2 regions of the Sutcliffiella horikoshii genome follow, and region 1 is predicted to be linked to the other one. Evidence: a T-box and tRNA genes for the amino acid it is inferred to sense, from the RefSeq annotation. Region 1 holds a T-box; the other holds one or more tRNA genes.
What was found. A T-box is a leader RNA that pairs with one kind of tRNA and senses whether it is charged. The one in region 1 lies ahead of lysS (lysine--tRNA ligase), so its partner is inferred to be a tRNA-Lys.

Region 1 (5,948 bases):
GGTATATCTCATATAACAAAACCCTTTGATAAAGGGCACTACATAGCGATGATTAAATCCCATGCAGAGATACTTTTAAACAAGGAAGATTGATTTTAGGAGAAAATAAATGACCAAGTCGAATAAGTTTTTCCTCTTCACCCTAGGTGCAACCCTCTTAGAATTTGGTATTATAATTTGGCTTAACTCACACTTTTATAAGGGAGTATTTAATTTAGGTATGATAATCCCTGTAATGACCGTTCGAATGGTAGTTGTCTATACCTACACGAAGGGAAAGTTAAAGAAACAGTGGGAGAAGAAGGCTATAGGATTGTTTTTTATCGTACCAATACTTTTGTTTTTGATAGGGAAGCCAACCTATACTTACGATCAAGCGAAACAATTGGTTTATGAAAGCCATAATGTATCTACTATTGTGGAATACAAAGAAAAGAGCTATCGAAATACGGTGCCAATATATACGGAAAAAATACGCTTTTTCATTAATAATCGGGATTATCATTATGAGGCAGACGATAGGTTCTTTTTAGTAAATCCTCGCACTGGTGAAGTAATTGAGATGAAACAACCTTATTGGCATTAATCACTATTTTTGTAGACTAGGAGGAGATCTTAATGAAATTAGCTGAGGCATTAATACTACGGGCAGATTATCAAAAGCGTGTGGAGCAATTGAAGAATAGGTTGCTGCAGAATGTGAGGGTGCAGGAAGGGGACGAACCAAACGAAGATCCAAAGATATTGTTAAAGGAATTAACGGAGCTATTAGAGAAGTTAAGACTTCTGATCCAGCAAATAAACAAGACCAATTTAAAAACGAAATTTGATAAAATGGAGTCACTTGCAGATGCATTGGCATCTCGTGATTTGATTGGCCAGGAACGGAAGATTCATAGCGAACTTCTTGACCAAGCATCCATGAAACTTGAGCGTTATTCACGGGCAGAAATCAAATACATCACAACTATCAGTGTAAAAGAAATGCAAAAGCATGTGGATGAACTGTCACAGAAATATCGATTATATGATGTGAAGATCCAGGAGCTTAATTGGAAAACCGATTTACTTTCTTCATAAGATAAGCTGGTAGCGAAAATGAAAAGGCGAATACCGAACCTTGCAACAGGTCAAAGTTGTCATTAATGGTACGGGTTTCGGGGTGACCCCAAGAGGTTCGAGTCCTCCGTCAAAATTTATACCCATTAATGTTACACCAGAACAATTTACATAAACAACTTACAACCTGGTATTGATTTTCATATTCGTGAGGGTGGAGTAGGGGAGTTTCTTATGAACTAATGTAAGAGTAATAGTAAAGAATCCAGCCACTAAAAAAGGGGCTGGATTTATTTTTTTGTGAATTTCCAAGTTGTTTCGCCTAATTGAAGAACCCTTGCAAGTACACCTTTTTATACTAGTAAAAAGGAGTTCGATGGCAAAATGGAGATTATCACCATTTATGTGATCATCGGGGTATTGATTAGTACTTCCATTTATCTTGTGGGAGATTTTTGCCCTTGGTATTTCTGCGTTGCATTTTGCGTTGCCTGGTTACCTCTAATAATCATTGGAATAGCTTTAAGTTCAATTATGGATATAGAAGAAATCTCCAATAAGCTAAACAAATAAAAACGCAAATCCAAGATATTAATCCAAACACTGTGACAATAGTCGTTTCGGACCAACCATATTTTAAGCCAAAGTGATAGTGAATCGGTGTCATTCTGAAGATGCGTTTATGCGTAAGTTTAAACGAGGAAACCTGTAAAATAACCGACAGTTGCTCAGCAAAATATATGAAAAACAAAATGGGAATTAGAATTTCAACCTTTTCGAGAACGGCAAGAAAGGATAAGGAACCACCTATAGCTAATGATCCTGTATCACCCATAAAAGCTTTTGCAGGGTATATATTATAGATGAGAAAGCCCAGTAAACATCCAATCATAATTAAACTAAAAAGTTGAACCTCTGGTCTGTCTGAAACCACAAAAAAGAAAAAGTATGTAGGGATTGCTACTACTCCTAAAAGACCGTCTAATCCATCAGTGAAATTGATGGCGTTTGCAGATCCCACAACAAATAAGGTAATGACAATGACATATAACACCATCGGTAAATCTAAAGTAATGTCTTTAAAAATATTAATCTGGGTGCCTATGCCTAGTTCGACAATTACGTAATAAAGCAAAGTACCTGTGAAAGTAAATTGAAGAATAAGTTTAGTCTTGCCTGATACTCCCCCTGGATCTTGACGCGAAGCCTTCCAAAAATCGTCCAAAAACCCAATAAAACTAAATAGAATGTACGTAATACACAAAAAGTACATCAAGGGAGTAGGTGAAAAAAGAATCGATAGTATAATTCCTACAAACAGAATAATACCGAACATTAACGGAGTGCCTTTCTTTAATTGATGATCGGAAGGAAGTTCTTTTCTTATTGGTTGTATCAATTTAAGCTTCCTCAAGGCGTCAATAAATAGCGGAGATAAAATTGCAACAATAATAAAAGCAATTAGCGCTGGAATTATTTGATCAATCACTCTTCCATTACTCCTTTATTCTTTGTCATCTATAATAAATTCTAAACAATTTAATCATTTCCTCTATTTCAACCCAAATAGTGAAATAAATTGGGGTAGGAGATTGCCTAAAGTATTTATTTGTGCTAATATTCTAAAAAACATACGGAATGTACGGCTGTGAAGAGAAGAGTAATTAAGATTCATTGTTTCCAGAGAGCTTCGGTAGGTGAGAAGAAGCAATAATGATTTTAATGAAAAAAGCCTCGGAGCCTTTGCACGGATCTAAGATTTCTTAGTGATACTGCGACGGGATCTCCCGTTATAGAGATAGGGTATACTTGTTTGTTAAAAACAGAAGTACCTAAAGAGGTTGATATGGTAACATGTCAACAAACTGGGGTGGTACCACGAAGTTAACAACTCTCGTCCTCAAGATGAATAATCTTGGGGGTGGGAGTTTTTTTGTTTTTTAAAATAGTATGGCAGCTGGAAATTAGATAAATGAAAAATTGGAGTTGATAAAAATGAGTCAAGAACAAACAGCCCTCAGAATAGAGAAATTATTGGCTTTAAGATCAAAGGGGATTCCAGTATATCCTGAAAGGTTCCAGACAAATTACGAACTTTACGAATCCTCTACACTTGAGGATGGAACAGCAGGTGTTCGAGTTGCAGGAAGAATCATGGGGATTCGTCAGTTTAGTAAATTCAGTTTTATCACTATTTCAGACATACAAGGTAAGTTGCAACTTCTTCTAAAAAAAGAAGAGGTTGGGGAGCAGGCTTTGAATGATTTCCTCGATTATTTGGATATAGGCGATTTTATCGGTGTAGAAGGGAAGATGTATTCTACGAAAACAAATGAAAAAACGCTGCGTATTGAAAAATATGAACTGCTTGGGAAAGCGTTACACACACTACCGGATAAATGGCATGGATTAAGCAACATAGACACACGGTATAGACAACGATATATAGATTTGATGATGACAAAAGAAACAAAAAATCGTATGTTAATGCGAACAAAATTAGTGCGTGCTGTTCGTAGATTTTTAGAGGAAAAAGACTTCTTGGAGGTGGAAACCCCTGTATTGCAACATACTTCCTCAGGTGCGTTAGCACGCCCGTTTAAAACGTATCATAACTCGCTAGATACGGAACTAAATTTACGAATTGCTCCAGAGACTTATTTGAAAAGGCTTATTGTAGGAGGCTTTACAAAAGTATTCGAATTTGCAAAATGCTTTAGAAATGAAGGGATTAGCCCTCAACATCTTCAAGAATTCACCATGGTGGAAGGCTATGCAGCTTATTGGAATTATGAAGATACGATGAAGCTCATGCGTGAAATGATTGTATATGTCCTAAAACAAACATTTGACTCAACAGTTATTAGGATAAAAGGACAATCGATTGATTTTTCATTAGAGTGGAATGTAGTGTCGTTTAGAGAATTAATTTTAAAAGATACAGGCATAGATATTGATTTGTATCCAGATGTGAAAAGATTACATGAGGAAACAAAACGAAGAAATATTTATTTAGAAGCCGAGGATATCGAGACATTGGGAAGAGGGAATTTCATTGACCTTCTATACAAAAAAGTGTGTCGCCCATATTTAATAGAACCAACCTTTTTAATTAACCATCCAATTGATTTATCACCTTTAGCCAGAGCAAAAGATGACAATCCAGCAATTACAGACCGTTTTCAATTAGTAGTAAATGGTTCTGAAATCATCAATGCCTATTCAGAATTAGTAGACCCTGTTGAACAGAGAAAACGATTAGAGGCCCAAGCCATCTTGAAAAATGGCGGTGATACAGAAGCCATGGAAATGGATGAAGATTACTTATTGGCTATGGAGTATGGAATGCCACCAATTTCGGGGTGGGGATTTGGGATTGAACGATTACTAATGGTACTTACGGATTGTGAAACGATTAAAGACTGCGTATTGTTTCCGTTAACTAGAAAATAAATTATACCTGTGGAAGCTTATCTGAAAAAAGGTAAGCTTCATTTTTTATGAAATTCATATTGTGTAAATATTAAAAATTTGAAATAATTGGTATTATACATTATGGAAGTTGCCCACCAAGCAACGTTTAATAAAAATTTATATAAAAAGGAGATAAAGATGTCTAATAATATTTCTGAAAAACAACACATAAGAAGTATGGCTACATTTAGTTACCTCAGTCTTGCATGTCTTTTCTCGTGCATATTTACAGGCGTATGCATCCTTATCTTACTATTTCCCATGGTAGGAATTTTAGATTTCACCTATTTCCCCTCAAAAGTAGCGATTCCATCATTTGTAGTTTCTATGTTTTTTTCTGTTCTAGCCTTCAGGAATATCTTTGGAAAGATATTGATTTTATTTAACCTGTGTCTAATAGTCTTTATGATTGTTTATGGGCCTTAAATACGCTGATAATAGCCGCCAATAAGAGGGGAAGGGATTGTATATATTGAAAAAAGGATTAGAAAAAATATTATATCTTGTATTTACTGTGATTATATTTGTTCTATTATGGAAGGTTATGGGGATATTCTGGAATGCTTTCGTACCTTGGAATCTTACAACGGATTTAATAGGATTATTTGTGGTGGCGCCTTTGCTAATAATATTGGCTTTTGTTCTGTCGAGTTTGTCTTTTAAAGTTGTAAGGGAAGGAAAATGATTTAATTATAAGGGGGTGTTAAATATGTACCAATATTACAACGGTTTAGTAATAAGGGAAGGAACAGAAGGGGTTCCTTCTGAATATGTAGAAGCTCTTTTTGAGGATGCGGGATGGGCAAGGAATACCCCGGCTTGGCAAAAAGAGAAGTTCTCGCTTATCTTTAAAAACTCTACGTGGGCATTTACGGTGTGGGACCAAAACAAGATGATTGGGATGGTTAGGGTTATCTCAGACCAAATAATGGTTGCTAACATAGTAGATTTAGTTGTTTTATCGGAATATCGTGGGAAAGGTATCGGGAAGAAAATTGTAGAACTTTGTGTTCAAAAACTGCCTCACGGTGATTGGTTTGCACACACCTCCGCTAATAATTTCAGTTTCTATGAGAAGTGCGGTTTTGAGGTAAAAGACTTAACCCAAAATGGGACTTGTGCGTATTATGGATATATTCAAGCTAGGAGAGATGGGCATAGGTAGAGTGATTTAGAATAAGGAGTGTTACATTTGAAAGCAGATAGAGTCCTTCCAGAACCTCATAGATTTGCAGTTTGTGCCTATGAGGACGTATCAATCAAGGCATTTTATAAAGGGGTTTTTAATGATGTTTATATCTTCTTCCATCCCTTTATTAAACCAGTCAACATAGATACAGAACTGTTTAATTCAGAAACAAACCCAGACAAATTTCAAATTATAAATCATTGTGAAATTGTAACGTGGAAAGAAT
Region 2 (5,948 bases), 730 kb from region 1:
ACCGCATCCACTCTAAAGCCATCAACATGGAAATATTCCATCCAGAACAATGCATTTGATATTAAAAAGCTCCTTACTTCAGGCTTTCCTAAATCAAAGTTCGCCGTTCCCCATACTTCATTCTCCCGGTCATGATAGTTCTTATATTCAAAGACGGGAGCCCCATCAAACATATATAACCCGTGGGCATCTTTACAGAAATGTCCCGGTACCCAGTCTAATATCACACCTATGTCCTCTTGATGACATGCATCAATAAACGCCATTAACTCTTTAGGATTTCCATATCTGCTTGTCGCAGCATAATACCCCGTACCTTGATAGCCCCATGAACGGTCATATGGATGCTCCACCAATGGCAGCAATTCTATATGCGTAAAACCATGCTCCTTAATATAAGGGATTAATTCCGTGATCAACTCTATATAGGAGTAAAGTTCTCCATCATTCTTTTTCTTCCATGAACCAAGGTGCAGTTCATAAATAAACATCGGTTTTTCATAAACCAATTTTCGTTTCTTTTTCCTGCGCCAGTTTTGATCCTTCCATTTGAACCCTTCTAAGTCATATACAATGGATGCTGTATTAGGTCTTACTTCTGCATGAAAAGCAAATGGATCCGCTTTATGTAATATTTCACCGGATTGTGTAACAATCTCGTATTTATATAAGTGTCCGGATAAGTCCTCATCTATTTGGATACTCCAAACACCTTCGTTATTTAATTTCTCTAGTGGATGCACCTCTCCATTCCACTCATTAAAAGAACCCATTACGCGCACCTTCTTGGCATTAGGGGCCCACACAGTGAACCTGGTTCCTAACACTTTCTTACGATGCCGTACTAAATGAGAGCCAAAAAGCTCATAACTTTTATACAATGTTCCCTCATGAAAAAGGTGCAGCTGAAAATCCGTCGCACTCGTAGCAATCAATTTTTTCACCCTTCCATCATTCCTTATAAAAAAGAATATTGTTATACACTACTATTCTCTTTTTTATAATATTCTCCTTTATCCGACAAGTCGAAATCGTATGACATAAATCAACAATATTTAATTTTACAGATTATTATGTAATAAATAAGCAATTTAAGGAAACCGTTTTCATTGTTGCTCTGCTTGAAATTGCGGTATAACAGCATTTTTGGAAGGGTTTACATTATGAGAAGTTTCGACTAAAAATTAGGAGGAGGAATGTTGTTTTTTGTCGAAAAGTTTTTCCGTTCAACATAGTCTACAAGCATAAATGTACACGCTTACAAGAATAGATTATTTTAATATAATAATTTTACTTTTCGAAATGGGGTTTTGTTTGTCTTGCAGAAGGGTATTGTATGAGTTGAGAATATCTTAATTTATTGTTAAGATGCAAACTTACTTTTTACTTGGAATAGAAATTTCGAGGCACTTTTCGAGAGAATTTTGGACAAATAAAAAAAGCCATAGTATTTATAAAATACCACAACTTTTGATGACCCGTACGGGATTCGAACCCGTGTTACCGCCGTGAAAGGGCGGTGTCTTAACCGCTTGACCAACGGGCCAGATAATCTGGCGGAGAAGGAGGGATTTGAACCCTCGCGCCGCTTACACGACCTACACCCTTAGCAGGGGCGCCTCTTCAGCCACTTGAGTACTTCCCCAGATATGGCTCCACCAGTAGGATTCGAACCTACGACCCTTCGGTTAACAGCCGAATGCTCTACCGCTGAGCTATGGTGGAACGGTACATAAAAAAATGGTGGGCCTAAGTGGACTCGAACCACCGACCTCACGCTTATCAGGCGTGCGCTCTAACCAGCTGAGCTATAGGCCCACAAAAATGGAGCGGGTGATGGGAATCGAACCCACGACATCAGCTTGGAAGGCTGAGGTTTTACCATTAAACTACACCCGCTAAAAAGGGCGACTGATGGGAATCGAACCCACGAATGCCTGAACCACAATCAGGTGCGTTAACCACTTCGCCACAACCGCCATAATAATATTTACTTAGTAAAGATGGTGCCGGCGATAGGAGTCGAACCCACGACCTACTGATTACAAGTCAGTTGCTCTACCAACTGAGCTACACCGGCATTAAAAGATCATTAGAAAAATCAAAGTGGCTCGGGACGGAATCGAACCGCCGACACATGGATTTTCAGTCCATTGCTCTACCAACTGAGCTACCGAGCCAAACTATTAGTTAAAAATGGCGGTCCCGACCGGGATCGAACCGGCGATCTCCTGCGTGACAGGCAGGCATGTTAACCGCTACACCACGGGACCATTTGGTTGCGGGGACAGGATTTGAACCTGCGACCTTCGGGTTATGAGCCCGACGAGCTACCGGACTGCTCCACCCCGCGACAATAAGATATAAGTCTCTATACTCACCATATCATTTAAAATAATATGGCGGAGGAAGAGGGATTCGAACCCCCGCGGGCTTTGACACCCCTGTCGGTTTTCAAGACCGATCCCTTCAGCCGGACTTGGGTATTCCTCCGCGTATAGAAAGAACTGGTGGACCTTGTAGGACTCGAACCTACGACCGGACGGTTATGAGCCGTCTGCTCTAACCAGCTGAGCTAAAGGTCCTTTTTGGTAGCGGCGGAGGGGATCGAACCCCCGACCTCACGGGTATGAACCGTACGCTCTAGCCAGCTGAGCTACACCGCCAAAAAGAAAATAAAGTATTAAAGTGGAGCCTAGCGGGATCGAACCGCTGACCTCCTGCGTGCAAAGCAGGCGCTCTCCCAGCTGAGCTAAGGCCCCAAATTCTAAAAGGGATTTAATGGTCGGGAAGACAGGATTTGAACCTGCGACCCCTTGGTCCCAAACCAAGTGCTCTACCAAGCTGAGCTACTCCCCGATAATGGCGCGCCCGAGAGGACTCGAACCCCTAACCTTTTGATCCGTAGTCAAACGCTCTATCCAATTGAGCTACGGGCGCATATAGATAATAGTTGTTTTACTGCTGTAAAAAACTCTGGTGCCGAGGACCGGAATCGAACCGGTACGGTAGTCACCTACCGCAGGATTTTAAGTCCTGTGCGTCTGCCAGTTCCGCCACCCCGGCAAGTCTGTTGGAGCGGAAGACGGGATTCGAACCCGCGACCCCCACCTTGGCAAGGTGGTGTTCTACCACTGAACTACTTCCGCTAATATAAAATTACAATGCGGGTGAAGGGACTCGAACCCCCACGTCAAAGACACTAGATCCTAAGTCTAGCGCGTCTGCCAATTCCGCCACACCCGCAAGATAAATGGTGTGCCATGAAGGACTCGAACCTTCGACCCTCTGATTAAAAGTCAGATGCTCTACCGACTGAGCTAATGGCACAAAAATGGTGCCGGCGATAGGAGTCGAACCCACGACCTACTGATTACAAGTCAGTTGCTCTACCAACTGAGCTACACCGGCATAATATTGATGGTTAATTCCACTAGGTGAAAAAATATTGGTGGAGGATGACGGGATCGAACCGCCGACCCTCTGCTTGTAAGGCAGATGCTCTCCCAGCTGAGCTAATCCTCCATATAAATGCCTGGCAACGTCCTACTCTCACAGGGGGAGATCCCCCAACTACCATCGGCGCTGAAGAGCTTAACTTCCGTGTTCGGTATGGGAACGGGTGTGACCTCTTCGCCATCATTACCAGACAAATTATATTATACAAAATTGAGAAAGAAAATCAAGATGTTTTTACATCTTTCGTGTTCCTTCAAAACTAGATAATGTGTTCATATCAAGAATTCATATCGTTCACTTATTTCGATACTTATTTGGGTTAAGTCCTCGATCGATTAGTATTCGTCAGCTGCACATGTCACCATGCTTCCACCTCGAACCTATCTACCTGATCATCTTTCAGGGATCTTACTTACCGAAGTAAAAGGAAATCTCATCTTGAGGGGGGCTTCATGCTTAGATGCTTTCAGCACTTATCCCGTCCGCACGTAGCTACCCAGCTATGCCTTTGGCAAGACAACTGGTACACCAGCGGTGCGTCCATCCCGGTCCTCTCGTACTAAGGACAGCTCCTCTCAAATTTCCTGCGCCCACGACGGATAGGGACCGAACTGTCTCACGACGTTCTGAACCCAGCTCGCGTACCGCTTTAATGGGCGAACAGCCCAACCCTTGGGACCGACTACAGCCCCAGGATGCGATGAGCCGACATCGAGGTGCCAAACCTCCCCGTCGATGTGGACTCTTGGGGGAGATAAGCCTGTTATCCCCGGGGTAGCTTTTATCCGTTGAGCGATGGCCCTTCCATGCGGAACCACCGGATCACTAAGCCCGACTTTCGTCCCTGCTCGACTTGTAGGTCTCGCAGTCAAGCTCCCTTGTGCCTTTACACTCTGCGAATGATTTCCAACCATTCTGAGGGAACCTTTGGGCGCCTCCGTTACTCTTTAGGAGGCGACCGCCCCAGTCAAACTGCCCACCTGACACTGTCTCCCAGCCCGATAAGGGCTGCGGGTTAGAATTTCAATACAGCCAGGGTAGTATCCCACCGACGCCTCCACCGAAGCTAGCGCTCCGGCTTCTCAGGCTCCTACCTATCCTGTACAAGCTGTACCAAAATTCAATATCAGGCTACAGTAAAGCTCCACGGGGTCTTTCCGTCCTGTCGCGGGTAACCTGCATCTTCACAGGTACTATAATTTCACCGAGTCTCTGGTTGAGACAGTGCCCAGATCGTTACGCCTTTCGTGCGGGTCGGAACTTACCCGACAAGGAATTTCGCTACCTTAGGACCGTTATAGTTACGGCCGCCGTTTACTGGGGCTTCGGTTCAAAGCTTCGCTTGCGCTAACCTCTCCCCTTAACCTTCCAGCACCGGGCAGGCGTCAGCCCCTATACTTCGCCTTACGGCTTCGCAGAGACCTGTGTTTTTGCTAAACAGTCGCCTGGGCCTATTCACTGCGGCTCTCTCGGGCTTTAACACCCTAACAGAGCACCCCTTCTCCCGAAGTTACGGGGTCATTTTGCCGAGTTCCTTAACCAGAGTTCTCTCGCTCACCTTAGGATTCTCTCCTCGCCTACCTGTGTCGGTTTGCGGTACGGGCACCATACTCCTCGCTAGAGGCTTTTCTTGGCAGTGTGAAATCAGGAACTTCGGTACTATATTTCCCTCGCTATCACAGCTTAGCCTTAATGAGAAGCGGATTTGCCTACTTCTCAGCCTTACTGCTTAGACGCGCATATCCAACAGCGCGCTTACCCTATCCTTCTGCGTCCCCCCATTGCTCAAACGGAGTGGAGGTGGTACAGGAATATCAACCTGTTATCCATCGCCTACGCCTTTCGGCCTCGGCTTAGGTCCCGACTAACCCTGAGCGGACGAGCCTTCCTCAGGAAACCTTAGGCATTCGGTGGAAGGGATTCTCACCCTTCTTTCGCTACTCATACCGGCATTCTCACTTCTAAGCGCTCCACCAGTCCTTACGGTCTAGCTTCAACGCCCTTAGAACGCTCTCCTACCACTGTTCGTAAGAACAGTCCGCAGCTTCGGTGATACGTTTAGCCCCGGTACATTTTCGGCGCAGAGTCACTCGACCAGTGAGCTATTACGCACTCTTTAAATGGTGGCTGCTTCTAAGCCAACATCCTGGTTGTCTAAGCAACTCCACATCCTTTTCCACTTAACGTATACTTGGGGACCTTAGCTGGCGGTCTGGGCTGTTTCCCTCTTGACTACGGATCTTATCACTCGCAGTCTGACTCCCATGGATAAGTCTTTGGCATTCGGAGTTTGACTGAATTCGGTAATCCGATGAGGACCCCTAGTCCAATCAGTGCTCTACCTCCAAGACTCTAACACATGAGGCTAGCCCTAAAGCTATTTCGGAGAGAACCAGCTATCTCCAGGTTCGATTGGCATTTCACCCCTACCCACACCTCATCCGCTCACTTTTCAACGTGAGTCGGTTCGGGCCTCCATTCAGTGTTAC

Region 2: it encodes a tRNA-Lys, which carries the amino acid that the T-box ahead of lysS (lysine--tRNA ligase) is inferred to sense. The anticodon was not compared.

The regions. Positions count from the first base shown of each region.
Region 1 covers NZ_CP082918.1:2,709,064-2,715,011, reverse strand. The annotation lists gene K7887_RS14000 (hypothetical protein) at 1-93, shown strand, start outside; gene K7887_RS13995 (hypothetical protein) at 221-586, shown strand; gene K7887_RS13990 (DIP1984 family protein) at 619-1,080, shown strand; gene mraY (phospho-N-acetylmuramoyl-pentapeptide-transferase) at 1,592-2,548, opposite strand; T-box leader at 2,699-2,964, shown strand; gene lysS (lysine--tRNA ligase) at 3,055-4,512, shown strand; gene K7887_RS13975 (hypothetical protein) at 5,006-5,218, shown strand; gene K7887_RS13970 (GNAT family N-acetyltransferase) at 5,243-5,698, shown strand; gene K7887_RS13965 (DUF2711 family protein) at 5,726-5,948, shown strand, end outside.
Region 2 covers NZ_CP082918.1:3,438,518-3,444,465, forward strand. The annotation lists gene glgB (1,4-alpha-glucan branching enzyme) at 1-935, opposite strand, end outside; tRNA gene K7887_RS17555 (tRNA-Glu) at 1,475-1,546, opposite strand; tRNA gene K7887_RS17560 (tRNA-Ser) at 1,555-1,645, opposite strand; tRNA gene K7887_RS17565 (tRNA-Asn) at 1,651-1,725, opposite strand; tRNA gene K7887_RS17570 (tRNA-Ile) at 1,742-1,818, opposite strand; tRNA gene K7887_RS17575 (tRNA-Gly) at 1,826-1,899, opposite strand; tRNA gene K7887_RS17580 (tRNA-His) at 1,907-1,979, opposite strand; tRNA gene K7887_RS17585 (tRNA-Thr) at 2,005-2,080, opposite strand; tRNA gene K7887_RS17590 (tRNA-Phe) at 2,108-2,180, opposite strand; tRNA gene K7887_RS17595 (tRNA-Asp) at 2,198-2,273, opposite strand; tRNA gene K7887_RS17600 (tRNA-Met) at 2,277-2,353, opposite strand; tRNA gene K7887_RS17605 (tRNA-Ser) at 2,401-2,493, opposite strand; tRNA gene K7887_RS17610 (tRNA-Ile) at 2,509-2,585, opposite strand; tRNA gene K7887_RS17615 (tRNA-Met) at 2,590-2,666, opposite strand; tRNA gene K7887_RS17620 (tRNA-Ala) at 2,690-2,762, opposite strand; tRNA gene K7887_RS17625 (tRNA-Pro) at 2,783-2,859, opposite strand; tRNA gene K7887_RS17630 (tRNA-Arg) at 2,864-2,940, opposite strand; tRNA gene K7887_RS17635 (tRNA-Leu) at 2,978-3,066, opposite strand; tRNA gene K7887_RS17640 (tRNA-Gly) at 3,075-3,149, opposite strand; tRNA gene K7887_RS17645 (tRNA-Leu) at 3,166-3,246, opposite strand; tRNA gene K7887_RS17650 (tRNA-Lys) at 3,255-3,330, opposite strand; tRNA gene K7887_RS17655 (tRNA-Thr) at 3,336-3,411, opposite strand; tRNA gene K7887_RS17660 (tRNA-Val) at 3,450-3,525, opposite strand; rRNA gene rrf (5S ribosomal RNA) at 3,534-3,650, opposite strand; rRNA gene K7887_RS17670 (23S ribosomal RNA) at 3,775-5,948, opposite strand, start outside.